One region of the Kluyvera sp. 142486 genome, then DNA from elsewhere that is predicted to be linked to it. Evidence: predicted binding sites of a transcription regulator. Region 1 holds the regulator's gene; each other region holds the start of a gene.
What was found. The regulator Fur, encoded in region 1, represses iron uptake genes when iron is present. The targets are predictions, from matches to a motif close to ATAATAATGAGAACNACTATCAA.
Positions count from the first base shown of each region.

Region 2: the regulator Fur is predicted to act here: its motif matches at 4,411-4,433, upstream of bfd (bacterioferritin-associated ferredoxin).
Region 3: the regulator Fur is predicted to act here: its motif matches at 5,568-5,590, upstream of zupT (zinc transporter ZupT).

Region 1 is NZ_JBKHUI010000004.1:269,080-275,814, reverse strand. It holds gene nagE (PTS N-acetyl glucosamine transporter subunit IIABC) at 1-222, shown strand, start outside; gene glnS (glutamine--tRNA ligase) at 409-2,067, shown strand; gene chiP (chitoporin ChiP) at 2,533-3,939, shown strand; gene chiQ (ChiQ/YbfN family lipoprotein) at 3,989-4,324, shown strand; gene fur (ferric iron uptake transcriptional regulator) at 4,438-4,890, opposite strand; gene fldA (flavodoxin FldA) at 5,182-5,712, opposite strand; gene ybfE (LexA regulated protein) at 5,863-6,156, opposite strand; gene ybfF (esterase) at 6,286-6,735, opposite strand, start outside.
Region 2 is NZ_JBKHUI010000003.1:22,177-28,911, forward strand. It holds gene rpsS (30S ribosomal protein S19) at 1-53, opposite strand, end outside; gene rplB (50S ribosomal protein L2) at 70-891, opposite strand; gene rplW (50S ribosomal protein L23) at 909-1,211, opposite strand; gene rplD (50S ribosomal protein L4) at 1,208-1,813, opposite strand; gene rplC (50S ribosomal protein L3) at 1,824-2,453, opposite strand; gene rpsJ (30S ribosomal protein S10) at 2,486-2,797, opposite strand; gene ACLGE8_RS04270 (prepilin peptidase) at 3,176-3,649, shown strand; gene bfr (bacterioferritin) at 3,633-4,109, opposite strand; gene bfd (bacterioferritin-associated ferredoxin) at 4,182-4,376, opposite strand; gene tuf (elongation factor Tu) at 4,562-5,746, opposite strand; gene fusA (elongation factor G) at 5,816-6,735, opposite strand, start outside.
Region 3 is NZ_JBKHUI010000006.1:8,115-14,849, reverse strand. It holds gene glnE (bifunctional [glutamate--ammonia ligase]-adenylyl-L-tyrosine phosphorylase/[glutamate--ammonia-ligase] adenylyltransferase) at 1-1,834, shown strand, start outside; gene hldE (bifunctional D-glycero-beta-D-manno-heptose-7-phosphate kinase/D-glycero-beta-D-manno-heptose 1-phosphate adenylyltransferase HldE) at 1,882-3,315, shown strand; gene ubiK (ubiquinone biosynthesis accessory factor UbiK) at 3,423-3,692, opposite strand; FMN riboswitch at 3,814-3,963, shown strand; gene ribB (3,4-dihydroxy-2-butanone-4-phosphate synthase) at 4,071-4,724, shown strand; gene zupT (zinc transporter ZupT) at 4,788-5,561, opposite strand; gene ygiD (4,5-DOPA dioxygenase extradiol) at 5,757-6,545, shown strand; gene ACLGE8_RS08435 (glutathionylspermidine synthase family protein) at 6,549-6,735, opposite strand, start outside.

The DNA.
Region 1 (6,735 bases):
CTGGAAGGTAAAGGCTTCAAACGTCTGGTTGAAGAGGGTGCAGAAGTGAAAGCGGGTGAGCCAATCCTGGAAATGGATCTGGACTTCCTGAACGCCAATGCGCGCTCCATGATTAGCCCGGTTGTTTGCAGCAACAGCGATGATTTCGGTGGTCTGGTGATTAAAGCCGAAGGTCATGTGGTTGCCGGTCAAACGCCACTGTATGAGATTAAAGGTAAGTAACTGCTCCTGAGTAAAGTGAGTTAAGTGCCTTAAGCGGCGGGGGAGTTCCTCCGCCGCTTTTTTTTGCCGCAAATTCCCCCACATTCATTATTCCATCGCTTTTTTTGTGCAACTAATAGTTGTCTAGAAGCGCGGCTTATAAGATCATGTGCCGTTATACGTTGTTTACGCTTTGAGGAATCTACGATGAGTGAGGCTGAAGCCCGCCCGACTAACTTTATTCGTCAGATCATTGATGAAGATCTGGCTACCGGTAAGCACAACACGGTGCATACCCGTTTTCCGCCGGAGCCGAATGGCTATCTGCACATCGGCCACGCGAAATCTATCTGCCTGAACTTCGGTATTGCGCAAGATTATCAGGGCCAGTGCAACCTGCGTTTCGATGACACCAACCCAGTCAAAGAAGACATCGAATACGTTGAGTCCATCAAAAACGACGTCGAGTGGTTAGGTTTTCACTGGTCTGGCAACGTTCGCTACTCCTCTGATTACTTCGATCAGCTGCATGCCTATGCGGTTGAACTGATCAACAAAGGTCTGGCGTACGTTGATGAACTGACGCCTGAGCAGATCCGCGAATATCGCGGCTCGCTGACCGCGCCGGGCAAAAACAGCCCGTACCGCGATCGCAGCGTAGAAGAGAACCTGGCGCTGTTCGAAAAAATGCGTACCGGCGGTTTTGCCGAGGGCACGGCTTGCCTGCGCGCGAAAATCGACATGGCATCACCGTTTATCGTGATGCGCGATCCGGTGTTGTATCGCATTAAATTTGCCGATCACCACCAGACCGGTACCAAGTGGTGCATCTACCCGATGTACGACTTCACCCATTGCATCAGCGATGCGCTGGAAGGTATCACGCATTCCCTGTGTACGCTGGAGTTCCAGGACAACCGTCGTCTGTACGACTGGGTGCTGGATAACATCACCATTCCGGTTCACCCGCGCCAGTACGAATTCTCGCGCCTGAATCTGGAATACACCGTGATGTCCAAGCGTAAGCTGAACCAGCTGGTAATGGAAAAACACGTAGAAGGCTGGGATGACCCACGTATGCCGACCATCTCCGGTCTGCGTCGTCGTGGTTACACCGCCGCGTCCATCCGTGAGTTCTGTAAGCGCATCGGCGTCACCAAGCAGGACAACACCATTGAGATGGCTTCCCTGGAATCCTGCATTCGCGAAGATCTCAACGAAAACGCCCCGCGTGCGATGGCGGTTATCGACCCGGTTAAACTGGTTATCGAAAACTACCCGCAGGGCGAAAGCGAGTTGGTTTCTATGCCTAACCATCCGAATAAGCCGGAGATGGGTAGCCGTGAAGTGCCGTTTAGCGCTGAGATCTGGATCGACCGCGCGGACTTCCGTGAAGAAGCCAACAAGCAGTACAAGCGTCTGGTGATGGGTAAAGAAGTTCGTCTGCGTAACGCCTACGTGGTGAAAGCAGAGCGCGTAGAGAAAGATGCGGAAGGCAATATCACCACCATCTTCTGTACCTACGATGCCGACACTCTGAGCAAAGACCCAGCAGATGGCCGTAAAGTGAAGGGCGTGATTCACTGGGTTAGCGCAGCACATGCGCTGCCGGTTGAAATTCGTCTGTACGACCGTCTCTTCAGCGTGCCAAACCCAGGTGCCGCAGAAGACTTCCTGTCGGTGATGAACCCAGAGTCACTGGTTATCAAGCAGGGCTACGCTGAGCCTTCTCTGCAGGCCGCTGAGGCCGGTAAAGCGTTCCAGTTCGAGCGTGAGGGTTACTTCTGCCTCGACAGCCGTTATACCACCGCAGAGAAGCTGGTATTTAACCGCACCGTCGGTCTGCGTGATACCTGGGTAGGTTAATTCCTTACCCTGATAAAAACGCCGCGCTTGCGGCGTTTTTTTTCGCCTGCCGCCAGAGGTTCTCTTTCACTGAATGATAATGTTACTTTCGGATGAAAAATACGATCTCTTATAGTTTCGCGAAGCGAATTAATGCAATTATTCTACCTCTAAGTATCCCCGCGCTTTTAATCCCGCTTGTTACAAAAGTCTAATGTAAACGGTCTCATTCACATTTTTATCAGGCCCGGCAAGGCTTGGCGCGAAGATGTTGCAGTAACGCACCCTGTTACAAATGGAAACCAAATATGTGCGCTTTGTCATAATCCTGCACTCTCGTTGCGGAAAAGGATTGATAATTCGCGTCGCGAAAAATAGTCTGTAGGTGTAGTGAAACACAATTTCTTAGCAGTACCTTTTTATCAGTTTTATTTTTTTGCCTTCTGCTTTGCAGCGGCATTTTTAAAAGTCAAAGAGGATATAACTATGCGTACGTTTAGTGGCAAACGTAGTACGCTGGCGCTGGCTATCGCCGGTGTGACAGCAATGTCAGGCTTTATGATGACTCCGGAAGCAAAAGCAGAAGGCTTCATCGACGATTCTACACTGACCGGCGGCATCTATTACTGGCAGCGCGAACGTGACCGTAAAGACGTTACCGATCACGATAAATATAAAACCAACCTTTCTCACTCCACCTGGAATGCCAACCTCGACTTCCAGTCTGGCTATGCTGCCGACATGTTCGGTATTGATATTGCTGCGTTCACCGCGATTGAAATGGCGGAAGATAACGGCAGTGGTCACCCGAACGAAATTGCGTTCTCTTCTAAGAACAAAGGCTACAGCGAAGACTACAGCGGCGATAAGAGCGGTATCAGCCTGTACAAAGCGGCAGCTAAATTTAAATTAGGGCCAACATGGGCTCGCGCAGGTTACATCCAGCCAACCGGTCAAACGCTGCTGGCACCACACTGGAGCTTTATGCCTGGTACCTATCAGGGTGCTGAAGCCGGTGCTAACTTCGACTACGGCGATGCTGGCGCGCTGAGCTTCTCCTACATGTGGACGAACAACTACAAGGCGCCATGGCACCTTGAAATGGACAACTTCTATCAGAACGATAAGAAGACCAAAGTCGATTACCTGCACTCCATCGGTGCGAAATACGATTTCAAAAATGACCTCGTGCTGGAAGCCGCATTTGGTCAGGCGGAAGGCTATATCGATCAGTACTTCGCCAAAGGTAGCTACAAATTTGATATCCCTGGCGGCCCGCTGACCACCAGCTATCAGTTCTACGGTACGCGTGACAAGGTGAGCGATCACGGCGTCAACGATATCTATGACGGTACCGCGTGGCTGCAAGCGTTAACCTTCGGCTACAAGCTGCAAGAAGTGTTCGACTTCCGTCTGGAAGGGACCTGGGTTAAAGCAGAGGGTCAGCAGGGTTACTTCCTGCAGCGTATGACGCCAACCTACGCGTCCTCTAACGGTCGTCTGGATATCTGGTGGGATAACCGCTCTGACTTCAACGCCAACGGCGAAAAAGCGGTCTTCTTTGGCACCATGTATGATCTGAAAAACTGGGATCTGCCGGGTTGGGCGGTGGGTGCTTCTTACGTTTACGCATGGGATGCTAAGCCAGCGACCTGGCAGATGAGCCCGGACGAGTTCTACGACAAGAATAACAAGATCAAAGAGTCTGCCTACAGCCTCGATGTGGCCTACACCGTACAGGATGGCCGCGCAAAAGGCACGCTGTTCAAACTGCACTTCACTCAGTATGACAACCACTCCGATATTCCAAGCTGGGGCGGCGGTTACGGCAACATCTTCCAGGATGAGCGTGACGTGAAATTTATGGTTATCGCACCGTTCACTATTTTCTGATGCTAACGCGGCAGGGGGAGACCTCTGCCGCTGTTAAGAGGCTCATCGTATGAAAAAATTGATTATTGTTGCGCTGATGGCCGCTGGGTTAACCGCCTGTGCGCAATCACCTGCACCGAAGGAAGATAGCAAGCTGAAGGATGCCTACAGCGCCTGTATTAACACTGCAGAAGGCAACCCGGATAAAATTCAGGCCTGCCAGAGCGTGCTAAATGTGCTGAAGCAAGAGAAAGCGCACGAGCAGTTCGCAAACCAGGAAAGCGTGCGCGTTATTGATTACCAGAAATGCATTAACGCCAGAAAAATGGGTAATGACGAAGCGGTAGCGAAGAACTGCGATAAGATTTGGCAGGAAATTCGCAGCAACAACACGCCACAGAAATAAGCTTATGCTGACAACAAAAAACCGCTGCTTGCAGCGGTTTTTTTATGGATATCGTAAAGCAGGGCATAAAAAAACCAGCGCTTAGGCTGGTTTTCGAGACGCACACAGTACGCTTATTTTGCTACCGCGTCATGCGCGTGTTCATCTTCACGGCAGTCGCCTTCAGCGCAGTGACCGTAAAGATAAAGACTGTGGTTCGTTAAGCGGATACCGTGCTTCGACGCGATTTCACGCTGGCGAGCTTCAATGGAATCATCGCTGAACTCGATCACTTTGCCGCAGTCGAGGCAGATCAGGTGATCGTGGTGATGCTGTTGGGTCAGCTCGAAAACGGATTTACCGCCTTCAAAGTTGTGACGGGTGACGATACCGGCGTCATCAAACTGGTTCAATACGCGGTAAACCGTGGCTAAACCAATCTCTTCACCCATGTCGATCAGGCGTTTGTATAAGTCTTCCGCGCTGACATGGTGGTTATCCGGTTCCTGAAGGACTTCCAGAATCTTTAACCGTGGAAGTGTGACTTTCAGGCCAGCCTTCTTTAATGCGGTGTTATTGTCAGTCATGCGGAATCTGTCCTGTTGCTAAACGATTAACTTCCATCAGCGAAAGTATCACAGAGAATGCACCCGAATTAATGCGTCTCATTATAGAATGACCCTATTGAAATGAAAACAGCAAGAGCCGGGTAAACTAAGCTTTCAAAAACGAGGCTTCACCGACAAACTGACGATGAGACCGCGCTAAATCAGAAGATATTGTACAGGTATGCGCTCAAAAGTTAAAAAATTGTAGCTATTATTTTAATTGCTTTTACCTATTAATGCGGCACGATTTATCATCGTGCCGCAGGATAATCAGGCGTTTTTGATCTCATCCAGGTGCAGCTCTTCTGCAACCTGCTTAACCCATTTTTCAACGCGCTCGGCGGTCAGTTCTGGCTGACGGTCTTCATCGATAGCCAGACCCACAAAGTGGTCGTCATCTGCCAGACCTTTAGACGCTTCGAAATGGTAGCCCGCGGTCGGCCAGTGGCCTACGATAGTCGCGCCGCGTGGTTCAATGATGTCGCGAATGGTGCCCAGTGCGTCGCAGAAGTATTCCGCGTAGTCTTCCTGGTCGCCGCAGCCAAACAGCGCAACCAGCTTACCGTTGAAGTCCACTTCTTCTAGCGTAGGGAAGAAGTCATCCCAGTCGCACTGCGCTTCACCGTAGTACCAGGTTGGGATACCCAGCAGCAGAATGTCGAATGCTTCCAGATCTTCCTTGCTGCTCTTGGCAATGTCGTGAACGTCAGCGACATCTTTACCAAGCTGTTTTTGAATCATTTTTGCGATATTTTCGGTGTTCCCGGTATCGCTACCGAAAAAGATGCCAACGATTGCCATGAGTAAAATAACCTCTTGAAACTTAATGATATGGTGGTGGCTTATTGCCCACAGATAAGGGCAATCATAGCAGAACAGAGAGGTGCGCGGAAACCGCTATCGTGCCGGACTGCACACTCTGCTACATGAAAGCGTATTTTGGGGGATTTTTCAGACTTTCCCCTGTCCGTGCAGTTGGGCCAGTTGGCTCATCAGAATCTCTTCGATGAGTTCACTCCGGCTCATATCACGGGCAGTCGCCAGCTCGTTGAGTGCATCAACGGCTTCGTTGTTCAGCTTCAGCTCCACGCGCTTCAGACCGCGCACTTTGTCGCGTTTTAACTGATTACGCTTATTAATGCGCAGCTGTTCGTCACGCGAAAGCGGATTGGTTTTTGGTCTTCCCGGCCGACGCTCATTTGCGAACAAATCTAAGGTCGTACGGTCCGTTTGTTCTTTTGCCATGGTTCTGAGTGACTTCGGGGAAACAAGCTACCGGGCGGTGCCCGGTGCAGACAGCGCGCAATCATACATCAGTGGGGCCCACACGCCAACGACCACGGCCATTCTGGCGCGCGGTCGATGCATTTTTAATCACTCGGCGAGGTAGCGACGAATCGCTCGCAGCACCGCTTCCGGTTTTTCGGCATGAACCCAGTGGCCCGCGCCGGCAATAACATGCGCTTTTGCCTGCGGGAACTGAGCCAGCAGCGTGTCACGATAGGCTTCGGTCACGTACGGCGAATTGCCGCCAGGGATGAACAGGGCAGGGTGGTCCCAGGCCGGGATAGTCTCCCAGCCAACGATATGCGGGTACTGTTCCCACAGCACAGGCACGTTAAATCGCCAGGCACCGTCAACAAAGGATTTCAGCAGGAACTGAATCACGCCTTCTTCTTTAAGGTACTCGCGCATCACCGTGGCGGCCTGCTGGCGGGTTGCCACGCCCGCGTTAGTCACCGCATTAATGGCGGCAAAAATCTCATCGTGACGACGGACCTGATAATTCACGGGGGCAATATCAATCGCCACTAGTCGGTCGAT
Region 2 (6,735 bases), on a different contig from region 1:
TTCTTCAGCAAGTGCAGGTCAATAAAAGGACCTTTCTTGAGAGAACGTGGCATGGCTTATCCTCTAAAATTATTTGCTACGGCGACGTACGATGAATTTATCAGTACGCTTGTTGCTGCGGGTCTTCTTACCTTTGGTCTGGAGGCCCCACGGGGATACCGGGTGCTTACCAAAGTTACGACCTTCACCACCACCATGTGGGTGGTCGACTGGGTTCATCGCAGTACCGCGAACGGTAGGACGAACACCACGCCAGCGTGCAGCACCTGCTTTACCCAGAACGCGCAGCATATGCTCAGCATTGCCAACTTCGCCCAGAGTTGCACGGCATTCTGCTTCGACTTTACGCATTTCACCAGAACGCAGACGCAGGGTGACATAAGCACCATCGCGAGCAACGATCTGAACGTAAGTACCAGCGGAACGTGCCAGCTGACCGCCTTTACCTGGTTTCATTTCTACGTTATGAACGGTAGAACCAACCGGGATATTGCGCATCGGCAGGGTGTTACCTGCTTTGATTGCAGCATCAACGCCAGACTGAATCTGGTCGCCAGCTTTCAGGCCTTTAGGGGCCAGGATGTAACGACGTTCGCCGTCTTTGTACAGAACCAGCGCGATGTTCGCGGAGCGGTTCGGATCGTACTCAAGACGTTCAACAATTGCCGGGATACCGTCTTTGTTGCGTTTGAAGTCAACAATACGGTAAGCCTGCTTGTGACCACCACCGATGTGACGAGTGGTGATGCGGCCATTGTTGTTACGACCACCGGATTTGCTGTTTTTTTCAACCAGCGGAGCAAAAGGTTTGCCCTTGTGCAGCTCTGGGTTGACCACTTTAACGACGTGGCGACGACCCGGAGATGTCGGTTTACATTTAACAACTGCCATTGTATTACTCCTCCGACTTACTCAGCGCCGCCGACGAAGTCCAGATTCTGGCCTTCCTTCAGGGTGACGTAAGCTTTTTTCCAGTCGCTACGACGACCGATACGCTGTCCGTGACGTTTAACTTTCCCTTTAACTACCAGGGTGTTAACGACTTCGACTTCGACTTCAAACAGTTTCTGCACAGCAGCTTTGATTTCTGCTTTGGTCGCGTCTTTGGCAACTTTGAGAACGATGGTATTGGTTTTTTCCATCGCAGTAGACGCTTTTTCAGAAACGTGCGGTGCGCGCAGCACCTTCAGCAGACGTTCTTCACGAATCATGCCAGCATCTCCTCAACTTGCTTAACAGCATCAGCAGTCATTACGACTTTGTCGAAGGCGATCAGGCTAACCGGGTCGATACCAGTTGCATCGCGTACGTCAACCTTGTGCAGGTTGCGCGCAGCCAGGAACAGGTTTTCGTCCAGCTCACCGGTGATGATCAGCACATCTTCCAGAGCCATGTCTTTCAGTTTCTGTGCCAGCAGCTTAGTTTTAGGCGCTTCAACAGAGAATGATTCGACAACGATCAGACGATCCTGACGTACCAGTTCGGACAGGATGCTTTTCAGCGCGCCGCGGTACATCTTTTTGTTAACTTTTTGACTGTGGTCCTGTGGACGAGCAGCGAAGGTCACGCCACCTGAACGCCAGATCGGGCTCTTGATAGAACCTGAACGCGCACGGCCGGTACCTTTCTGGCGCCATGGCTTTTTGCCTGAACCAGTTACTTCAGCACGAGTCTTCTGAGCACGAGTACCCTGACGAGCACCAGCTGCATAAGCAACAACAACCTGGTGAACCAGCGCTTCGTTGAAATCACGACCGAAGGTAGTTTCGGAAACAGTCAGCGCGCTCTGCGCGTCTTTCAATACTAATTCCATTGCTATCCCCTTACGCCTTCACAGCTGGTTTAACGATCAGGTCGCAACCGGTCGCACCCGGAACACCACCTTTAACCAGCAGCAGGTTGCGCTCAGCGTCAACGCGTACTACGTCAAGGCTCTGAACGGTGACACGTTCGTTACCCATCTGACCTGCCATTTTCTTGCCTTTGAACACTTTGCCCGGAGTCTGGTTCTGACCGATAGAACCCGGAACGCGGTGAGACAAGGAGTTACCGTGAGTAGCGTCCTGGGTACGGAAGTTCCAGCGCTTAACGGTACCAGCGAAACCTTTACCTTTAGAGGTACCGGTTACGTCAACTTTTTTAACGTCAGCAAACAGTTCAACGCTAATGTCCTGACCAACGGTGTATTCTTCACCATCTGCCAGACGGAACTCCCACAGGCCGCGGCCAGCTTCTACGCCAGCTTTAGCGAAGTGACCAGCTTCCGGCTTGGTTACACGGTTAGCTTTTTTAGCACCAGTGGTAACCTGAACAGCGCGATAGCCATCGTTAGCCAGATCTTTGATCTGAGTAACGCGGTTTGCTTCAACTTCGATAACGGTTACTGGGATAGAAACGCCATCTTCAGTGAAGATGCGGGTCATACCCACTTTTTTACCGACTAAACCAATCATTGTATCAACCTCTCAATCGCTCGATGACCTGATTAACCCAGGCTGATCTGCACGTCTACACCGGCAGCCAGGTCCAGACGCATCAGAGCATCAACGGTTTTTTCAGTTGGCTCAACGATGTCAACCAGACGCTTGTGAGTGCGAATTTCGTACTGATCACGCGCGTCTTTGTTGACGTGCGGGGAGATCAGAACGGTAAAGCGCTCTTTGCGGGTCGGCAGCGGGATCGGACCACGGACTTGCGCACCAGTGCGCTTAGCAGTCTCGACGATTTCCGCGGTTGATTGATCGATCAGACGATGATCAAACGCTTTCAGGCGGATACGGATTCTTTGGTTCTGCATGAGACCAGAGCTCCAATTATTTTATAGACGAAATAGTTACTCCTCAAACCCATTACGATTGATGGGAGAGTGTAACCGTTCTTACAGAGTTCCCCAATTGGGAACATTGTCTGGTATCGCTTACGCAGTACCGGTGGTTCATATTGAACCGCTGTCTATATTAGACAAGCCCGCGCATTATACACGTATACCCATACTAAGCAAGTCGCGTTTATAAATTAGTCAGCAAAGCCCGGAAGGCAGTTCGCATAATTGCTGCACAAAGGGCAACGGTGCGTGTTCGTCTGGATAGCGTATCGTGAAAAGGCACATCAGCTGTTGCCGCTCTTCCCTTCACCTCGCACACTGCCGGCATAGCCCCTTATGGAAACCAAAATGATGCTTCCGGCCCTCCCCTTCTATCTTCTCTATGCCGTACTCAACGTCATCCTGTGTTGGCAAGACTACCGCACCGGTTTTTTACGTGACGCCTTCACCTGCCCTCTTCTTTGGGGCGGGCTCTTGAGCCAGCTCTGCCTGAACCCAACAAGAAGTAACGAAGCGTTATGGGGAGCGATTGCAGGCTATTGCACGATGGCACTCTTTTACTGGGGATACCGCGCACTGCGGCACCGTGAAGGCTTAGGGTATGGTGACGTGAAGTATGTGGCGGCACTCGGCGCCTGGCACGGCTGGCAATCTCTACCGCTGCTTGTGTTGGTAGCTACACTGCTGGCGTGTGCCTTTATTGTGGGGAAAGCGCTGTGGCTACATCAGGCGGAGAATATAAAAAACCCGCTGCCATTTGGACCATTTCTGGGAGCGGCGGGTTTTATTATGGCAGGCGTATCGGCTTTTAGCCTTCAACCTTGATTTGCGACTGTAAGTAGTTCTGCAGACCAATTTTGCCGATCAGATCCAGTTCGGTCTCCAGCCAGTCAATGTGATGCTCTTCCTCGGTGAGGATAGTAATCAACATATCGCGGCTGACGTAGTCATGGACACTATCAGCGTAGGCAATGGCTTCACGCAGATCCTTCGCGCCGTCCAGTTCAAGCTTTAAGTCAGACTGCAGCATCTCTTCGACATCTTCGCCGATATGCAGCTTGCCAAGGTCCTGCAGATTAGGGATCCCTTCAAGAAACAGAATACGCTCGATGTACTGATCGGCGTGTTTCATTTCATCAATGGATTCGTGGTATTCAATATCGTTGAGGCGCATCAGGCCCCAGTTTTTGAACATTCTCGCATGGAGAAAGTATTGGTTGATTGCGACAAGCTCGTTTCCCAATAATTTATTGAGATAATTTATTATCTTAACATCACCTTTCATTATATAGACCCTCCGCTTCCACTTATTGAAGCGTAGAACGGGCTACAGGGATGTCAAAAAAGAAATCCGAGCTTAGGCGATCTCTTTGAACTCTGGCATTTGCATTAATTCGTCTTCCATCACCTCTCGCGCAGCGCGGACGCACTTACCACATTGATTTCCAATAGGAATGCATTTTCTTAATTGCTGGAAAGACTGCGGATGAAACTGGCGTACTGCCTGGCGAATTTTTTTATCGCTGACGCCATTACACAAACAAACGTACATAACCACTCCCGTTCAATTTCTGAACAAAGTGTAAGTGAGAATAATTATGATTACAATAGCCAGACGCGGGAAGTCACGTGAAATAAGGGATCAAATCGTGCGGAAAATATTGCCGGGACAAATACCAAAAAAGCAAAAAGGGCACCGAAGTGCCCTTTTCAAGTGCAAAACTAATTAATAAATAATTAGCTCATTACTTTAGCAACAACGCCCGCACCTACAGTACGGCCGCCTTCACGGATTGCGAAACGCAGACCGTCGTCCATCGCGATTGGGTGGATCAGAGTCACAACCATCTTGATGTTGTCGCCTGGCATTACCATCTCAACGCCTTCTGGCAGTTCGATGGTACCGGTCACGTCAGTAGTACGGAAGTAGAACTGTGGACGGTAGCCTTTGAAGAACGGAGTATGACGGCCGCCTTCGTCTTTGGACAGAATGTACACTTCAGATTCGAACTTGGTGTGCGGCTTGATAGAGCCTGGCTTAGCCAGAACCTGACCACGTTCGATTTCTTCACGTTTGATACCACGCAGCAGAACACCAACGTTCTCACCAGCACGGCCTTCGTCCAGCAGTTTGCGGAACATTTCAACGCCGGTACAGGTAGACTTAGCAGTCTCTTTGATACCAACGATTTCAACTTCTTCACCAACTTTGATGATACCGCGTTCTACACGACCGGTAACAACGGTACCACGACCGGAGATGGAGAATACGTCTTCGATTGGCAGCAGGAACGGCTTGTCGATAGCACGTTCTGGTTCTGGGATGTAAGAATCCAGGAAGCCAGCCAGTTCGATGATTTTCGCTTCCCACTCTGCTTCGCCTTCCAGCGCTTTCAGAGCAGAACCACGGATGATTGGGGTGTCATCACCTGGGAAGTCGTACTGGGACAGAAGTTCACGAACTTCCATTTCAACCAGTTCCAGCAGCTCTTCGTCATCAACCATGTCACATTTGTTCAGGAACACGATGATGTAAGGAACGCCTACCTGACGACCCAGCAGGATGTGCTCACGAGTCTGTGGCATAGGGCCATCAGTCGCAGCAACAACCAGGATCGCGCCGTCCATCTGCGCAGCACCGGTGATCATGTTTTTAACATAGTCGGCGTGGCCTGGGCAGTCTACGTGTGCGTAGTGGCGAGTCGGGGTGTCATATTCAACGTGGGAAGTGTTGATGGTGATACCACGAGCTTTTTCTTCTGGTGCGTTATCGATCTGGTCGAAAGCACGAGCAGCACCGCCGTAGGTTTTAGCCAGTACGGTAGTGATTGCAGCAGTCAGGGTAGTTTTACCGTGGTCAACGTGGCCGATGGTGCCGACGTTAACGTGCGGTTTTGTACGTTCAAATTTTTCTTTAGACACGGCTATATTCCTTACTATAGTGCTCTCCCCTTTGGAGAGAGCACGGGACTTAGGTTTTAATCCTGTGGATTATTTACCACGGGCTTCAATAACGGCCTGAGCAACGTTGTTCGGCGCATCGTCGTACTTCAGGAACTCCATGGAGTAAGAAGCACGGCCTTTGGTCAGTGAACGCAGCTGAGTTGCATAACCGAACATTTCGGACAGCGGAACTTCAGCGTGGATCACAACGCCAGTCACGTTGGATTCCTGACCTTTGAGCATACCACGACGGCGGCTCAAGTCACCGATAACGTCACCAGTGTTCTCTTCAGGAGTCTCTACTTCAACCTTCATGATAGGCTCAAGCAGAACTGGTTTCGCTTTCTTAAAGCCGTCTTTAAACGCCAGAGAAGCTGCCAGTTTAAACGCCAGTTCAGAGGAGTCAACGTCATGGTAAGAACCGAAGTGCAGACGAACACCCATGTCAACAACCGGGTAACCAGCCAGCGGGCCAGATTTCAGCTGTTCCTGGATACCTTTATCAACGGCTGGGATGTATTCACCAGGGATTACACCACCTTTAATGTCGTTGATGAATTCGTAGCCTTTCGGGTTAGAACCCGGCTCCAGTGGGTACATGTCGATAACAACATGACCGTACTGACCGCGACCACCAGACTGCTTAGCGTGCTTACCTTCGATATCGGTAACTTTCGCGCGAATCGCTTCGCGGTAAGCAACCTGAGGTTTACCGACGTTCGCTTCAACGTTGAATTCACGTTTCATACGGTCAACGATGATGTCGAGGTGCAGTTCACCCATACCGGCGATAATGGTCTGGTTAGATTCTTCATCAGTCCATACGCGGAATGATGGGTCTTCTTTAGCCAGACGGCCCAGAGCCAGACCCATTTTTTCCTGGTCAGCTTTGGTTTTTGGTTCTACTGCGATGGAGATTACCGGCTCTGGGAATTCCATACGTTCCAGAATGATAGGCGCATCTGGGT
Region 3 (6,735 bases), on a different contig from region 1:
TCGCGGCGGGCGCGAACCGATGCTGCAAAGCCGCTCGCTGCTGCCGACCCTCAAGGCCATTGAAACGCTGAATTTGCTGTCGGAAACCGACGCGCAGGCGCTGCGTGAAGCCTATCTATTCTTACGCCGCCTCGAAAACCTGCTGCAAAGTATCAACGACGAACAGACGCAGACGCTGCCCGGCGATGACCTCAATCGCGCCCGTCTGGCATGGGGGATGCATTTTGCCGATTGGGCCACGATGACCGCGCGGCTGGATGCGCTGATGGCCGAAGTTCGCCGCGTCTTTAACGAACTTATCGGCGACGATGAAGAGCCATCGCAGGAAGAGCAGCTTTCGGAATCCTGGCGTGAGCTGTGGCAGGACACCCTGCAGGAAGATGACTCACCAGCGGGGTTGGTGCATCTGGGCAGCGATGACCGCCAGCGGGTGCTGTCGCAAATCGCTGATTTCCGCAAAGAGCTGGATAAACGCACTATAGGCCCGCGCGGGCGTCAGGTGCTGGATTCGCTGATGCCGCATCTGCTGAGCGAAGTGTGCTCGCGCGAAGATGCTACGGTGCTGCTCACGCGCATTACCCCGCTGCTGAGCGGCATCGTTACTCGTACCACCTACCTCGAGCTGTTAAGCGAATATCCTGGTACCTTAAAGCATCTAATCCGTCTGTGCGCCGCGTCACCGATGGTGGCAAGCCAACTGGCACGCTACCCGTTGCTGCTGGATGAGCTGCTTGACCCGAACACGCTCTACCAACCGACGGCGACCGATGCCTATCGTGACGAGCTGCGCCAGTATCTGCTGCGCGTACCGGAAGAGGACGAAGAGCAGCAGCTGGAAGCCCTGCGCCAGTTTAAGCAGGCGCAGCTGCTGCACATTGCCGCCGCCGATATTGCCGGTACGTTGCCGGTGATGAAGGTCAGCGACCACTTAACCTGGCTTGCAGAGGCGATGATAGACGCTGTTGTTCAGCAGGCGTGGGTACAGATGGTGGCGCGCTACGGTCAGCCAACCCATCTGCGGGAGCGCCACGGTCGCGGCTTTGCGGTGATTGGCTACGGCAAGCTTGGCGGCTGGGAGCTGGGCTACAGTTCGGATCTGGATCTGGTGTTCCTGCATGACTGCCCGATGGATGCGATGACCGACGGCGAACGAGAAATCGATGGCCGTCAGTTCTATCTGCGTCTGGCGCAGCGCATCATGCACCTGTTCAGCACCCGTACTTCGTCCGGCATTTTGTATGAAGTCGATGCGCGTCTGCGCCCATCCGGCGCGGCGGGCATGCTGGTGACCACCGCCGAATCATTTGCTGATTATCAGCAAAACGAAGCGTGGACCTGGGAGCATCAGGCGCTGGTGCGAGCTCGCGTGGTCTACGGCGACCCACAGTTGCAGCAGCAGTTTGACGACATTCGCCGACAGATCCTGACTACCGCGCGGGAAGGCAGCGCGCTGCAAACCGAAGTGCGTGAAATGCGTGAAAAAATGCGCGCTCATCTTGGCGGTAAACAGCGCGATCGTTTTGATATCAAAACCGATGCGGGCGGGATCACCGATATTGAGTTTATTACCCAGTACCTGGTGCTGCGCTACGCCCACGAGAAGCCGAAGCTGACTCGCTGGTCGGATAACGTGCGCATTCTCGAACTGCTGGCGCAAAACGATATTATGGACGAGCACGAAGCACAGGCGCTCACCCGCGCCTATACCACGTTGCGCGATGCGTTGCATCACCTGGCGCTTCAGGAGCTGCCGGGAAATGTCGATTTATCAAGCTTCCTTCGGGAACGTGAACTGGTCAGCGCCAGCTGGCAGAAGTGGCTGGTTCAACCGTGAAATGTGCTATTATCGCGCCAAAATTTTGATTCTCCCAGGAGACAAGAATGAAAGTAACGCTGCCGGAATTTGAACGCGCAGGAGTGATGGTGGTTGGCGACGTCATGCTGGATCGCTATTGGTATGGCCCAACCAGTCGTATTTCCCCGGAAGCCCCGGTTCCCGTGGTGAAGGTGGAAACTATCGAAGAACGTCCTGGCGGCGCGGCAAACGTGGCGATGAACATTGCATCCCTGGGGGCGGGTTCGCGTCTGGTCGGTTTGACCGGCATTGACGATGCGGCGCGCGCGCTGAATAAAGCGCTGGCCGACGTCAACGTGAAGTGTGACTTTGTTTCTGTACCTACGCACCCGACCATCACCAAGCTGCGCGTGCTGTCGCGTAACCAGCAACTTATCCGTCTGGATTTTGAAGAAGGGTTTGCCGGCGTAGATCCACAGCCGCTGCATGACCGCATCCAGAGCGGTCTGCCGAGCGTTGGTGCGCTGGTGCTGTCCGACTACGCCAAAGGCGCGCTGGAAAGCGTACAGCAGATGATCCAACTGGCGCGCAAAGCGAACGTGCCGGTACTGATCGACCCGAAAGGCACCAACTTCGAACGCTACCGTGGCGCAACGCTGCTGACGCCAAACCTCTCTGAGTTCGAAGCGGTGGTAGGCAAGTGTAAAGACGAAGCCGAGATCGTTGAGCGCGGCATGAAGCTGATTGCCGATTACGATCTTTCCGCGCTGCTGGTGACGCGTTCCGAGCAGGGCATGACGCTGCTGCAGCCGGGCAAAGCACCGCTGCATCAGCCGACGCAGGCGCAGGAAGTGTACGATGTGACCGGTGCGGGCGATACCGTTATCGGTGTGCTTGCAGCGACTTTGGCTTCCGGTAATACCCTGGAAGAGGCGTGCTTCTTTGCCAACGCCGCGGCGGGCGTAGTGGTGGGTAAACTGGGTACGTCTACCGTTTCACCTATCGAACTGGAAAACGCCGTGCGCGGTCGTGCAGACACCGGTTTTGGCGTGATGAGCGAAGAAGAACTGAAGCAGGCGGTTGCCGCTGCTCGTCGTCGCGGCGAGAAAGTGGTGATGACCAACGGCGTGTTCGATATTCTGCACGCGGGGCACGTCTCCTATCTGGCTAACGCACGTAAGCTGGGCGATCGTCTGATCGTCGCGGTGAACAGCGATGCTTCAACCAAGCGCCTGAAAGGCGAAACCCGTCCGGTTAACCCGCTGGATCAGCGCATGATCGTGCTGGGCGCGCTGGAGTCGGTCGACTGGGTGGTGTCGTTTGAAGAAGATACCCCGCAGCGTCTGATTGCCGGGATCCTGCCGGATCGTTTGGTCAAAGGCGGTGACTATAAGCCAGAGCAAATTGCCGGTAGCGAAGAAGTGTGGGCCAACGGTGGTGAGGTGCTGGTGCTGAACTTTGAAGATGGTTGTTCAACGACCAATATTATCAAGAAGATTCAGAAAGATAGCGAGAAGTAGCGCACTATTGATGCCGGATGGCGCTACGCTTATCCGGCCTACAACTTCTCGAGCATCCGATTTGTGGGCCGGATAAGGCGTAGCCGCCATCCGGCACTCAACAACGATTACTCTTTGTCGTCTACAGCCGGTGCCGCAGCGCGGTTTTCCAGCTCGCTAATCCGCTGTTCCAGCAGCGCCAGCTTCTCACGCGTACGCAGCAGAACCTGAGTCTGCACGTCAAACTCTTCACGGCTCACCACGTCAAGGCGCGTCAGCTGCGACTGGATCACCTGACGAACTTTCTTCTCAATATCATCACCGAACTCACGCAGACCTTTCGGCATGGACTCGTGGACCTGGCGGGCAATTTGTTCAATTTTTTTCGGGTCGATCATCTCTTGTTCCCTGATTCTGTCGGCATGAAGGCTATTGTAGTGTCTTATCCCGGTGCGATAAACCAGAATTGTTCGAAGCTTATGCATTGCCGAAGATAGTCATTGGCGTTATAGTGAGTACGCTTATTCTCAGGGCGGGGCGAAATTCCCCACCGGCGGTAAATCAGCTACGGCTGAAAGCCCGCGAGCGCTTCCTATGAACATGGGAAGGTCAGCAGATCCGGTGTAATTCCGGGGCCGACGGTTAGAGTCCGGATGGGAGAGAGTAACGACTCAGTTGGGTTAAGCACCCGCTCGCGTTATCTATTTGCCGTTATATCGGCACTCCTAAGACTGCCCTGATTCTGGTAACCATAATATTAATGAGGTTTTTTTACCATGAATCAGACGCTACTTTCCTCTTTTGGTACTCCGTTCGAACGCGTTGAAAACGCGCTTGTTGCTCTGCGCGAAGGTCGCGGTGCGATGGTGCTGGACGACGAAGATCGCGAGAACGAAGGCGACATGATCTTTGCCGCCGAAAACATGACCGTTGAACAAATGGCGCTGACTATCCGTCACGGTAGCGGCATCGTTTGTCTGTGTCTCACCGACGAACGTCGTAAACAGCTGGAACTGCCAATGATGGTAGAAAACAACACCAGCGCCTACGGCACCGGCTTTACCGTCACCATCGAAGCGGCTCACGGCGTGACCACCGGCGTTTCTGCCGCTGACCGTCTGACCACCGTTCGCGCGGCGATTGCCGACAATGCGAAACCTTCCGATCTGAACCGTCCTGGTCACGTTTTCCCACTGCGCGCGCAGGCGGGTGGCGTACTGACCCGTGGTGGTCACACCGAAGCGACTATCGATCTGGTGACGCTGGCAGGCTTTAAACCAGCAGGCGTGCTGTGTGAACTGACCAACGACGACGGCACCATGGCACGCGCGCCAGAGTGCATCGAGTTTGCGAAGAAACATAACATGGCGCTGGTGACCATCGAAGATCTGGTGGCCTACCGTCGTGAACACGAGCGTAAAGCCAGCTAATCTAGCGGCCTACGTGATGAAGCCCGGTTTGCGATACGCACCGGGCTTTTTTATTGCCTGACGTTAGCCAATGCCCATCGACTGCAGAATCACCAGGCTCATCCCCATAACCGACATGCCGCACAGCACGCCGTAGCTGGGGTTGTTGTTAGGGTCAATCTCTTTGGCCAGCGGCATGAGTTCATCGACGGAAAGGGCGACCATAATCCCGGCGACGGCCGCCATAATCGAGGCCATCAGCACCGGTGACACCATGCTGCCAAGGATCGCCCACGCCAGCACGCCGCCGAGTATTTCTGCCATACCGGAAATCCCCGCCCAGAATACCGCTTTACGCTTTGAGCCCGTGGCGGCATAGACCGGCCCGGCAACCGCCAGCCCTTCAGGAATATTGTGCAGCGCCACGGCGAGCGCAATGCCGAAGCCAAGCTCAAGGTTGTTGCTGGCGGTGACGAAGGTGGCGATACCTTCCGGGAAGTTGTGCAGACTGATGCCGAGGGTTAACAGCACGGCGGTGCGGCGGATATTGCGCGGCAGCGGCTGGGTGTTTTTCTGCATCAAATCTTGCGGATGCGCATGCGGCAACATGTGATCGAGGGCGAAATAGCCAATCAGGCCAACGACAAACATCCCGTAGCCCAATACCGGCGACATTCCGGGAGCGTCGAGCGCGGCGGGCAGCATCTCCATTAAGGAGATCAGCAGCATAATGCCGGCGGCGAAGCCGAGTGAAAAAGCGAGTACTCGGTTGGACGGTTTTTGTCCGATAACCCCGAGTATTGCACCAATGAAGGTGGCAGCTCCTGCCAGTAATGTCAGAATCAGCGGTACCGACATCGCTTACTCCTTATGATAATGATTATCATTCATGATATTGAAAATCGTCAGCCGTGGCGAGAGGCGACGCTATTCTTTACTTCATCCTTACATTCAAATTTTCTGAAGATCATCATCACGCTTATCTGAGTTTATCCTCACTCAAAACAGGTTAATGTGGTGTTATTCAATTATTCCCTCTGGAAGGATAACATCATGTCTCGTAGCCGAATGCCAGCACTGTTTTTAGGTCACGGTAGCCCGATGAACGTACTGGAAGATAACCTCTATACCCGTACCTGGCAGCACCTTGGCGAAACCTTACCGCGTCCGAAAGCGATCGTGGTGGTGTCTGCGCACTGGTTTACCCGCGGCACGGGCGTGACGGCGATGGAAACCCCGAAAACGATCCACGATTTCGGCGGTTTTCCGCAGGCGCTTTACGATACCCATTACCCGGCTCCGGGCTCCCCGGCGCTGGCGCAGAAGCTGGTAGAGCTGCTGGCACCGGTTCCGGTGGCGCTGGATAAAGAAGCCTGGGGCTTCGATCACGGCTCCTGGGGCGTGCTGATTAAGATGTACCCGAATGCGGACATCCCGATGGTGCAGCTGAGTATCGACAGCACTAAGCCAGCGGCGTGGCACTTTGAAATGGGTCGTAAGCTGGCGAGCCTGCGCGATGAAGGCATTATGCTGGTGGCGAGCGGCAACGTGGTGCACAACCTGCGTACGGCGAAATGGCACGGTGATTCAACGCCTTACCCATGGGCAACGTCGTTTAACGACTATGTGAAGGCAAACCTGGACTGGAAAGGGCCGGTAGAGCAGCATCCGCTGGTGAACTATCTGATGCATGAAGGCGGTTCATTGTCGAACCCAACGGCGGATCACTTCCTGCCGCTGCTTTATGTGCTGGGGGCCTGGGATGGCGAAGAGCCCATCACGATCCCGGTAGACGGTATCGAAATGGGCTCCTTAAGTATGCTGTCGGTGCTAATCGGTTAACGATTATTCGACGAAAACGTGGGGGTAGAAGCGTGACAGATCCTGAGTGATCAACGCTCTGTCCTCACGGATGCCAATCCCAGCCGGTTCGTCGTTAATCAGCCAACTGCCAATCAACATGTAGCTATCACCAAATTTCGGCAGCGGATGGAACTGCTGCACGATCATCCCCTCTTCACCGTACGGCCCT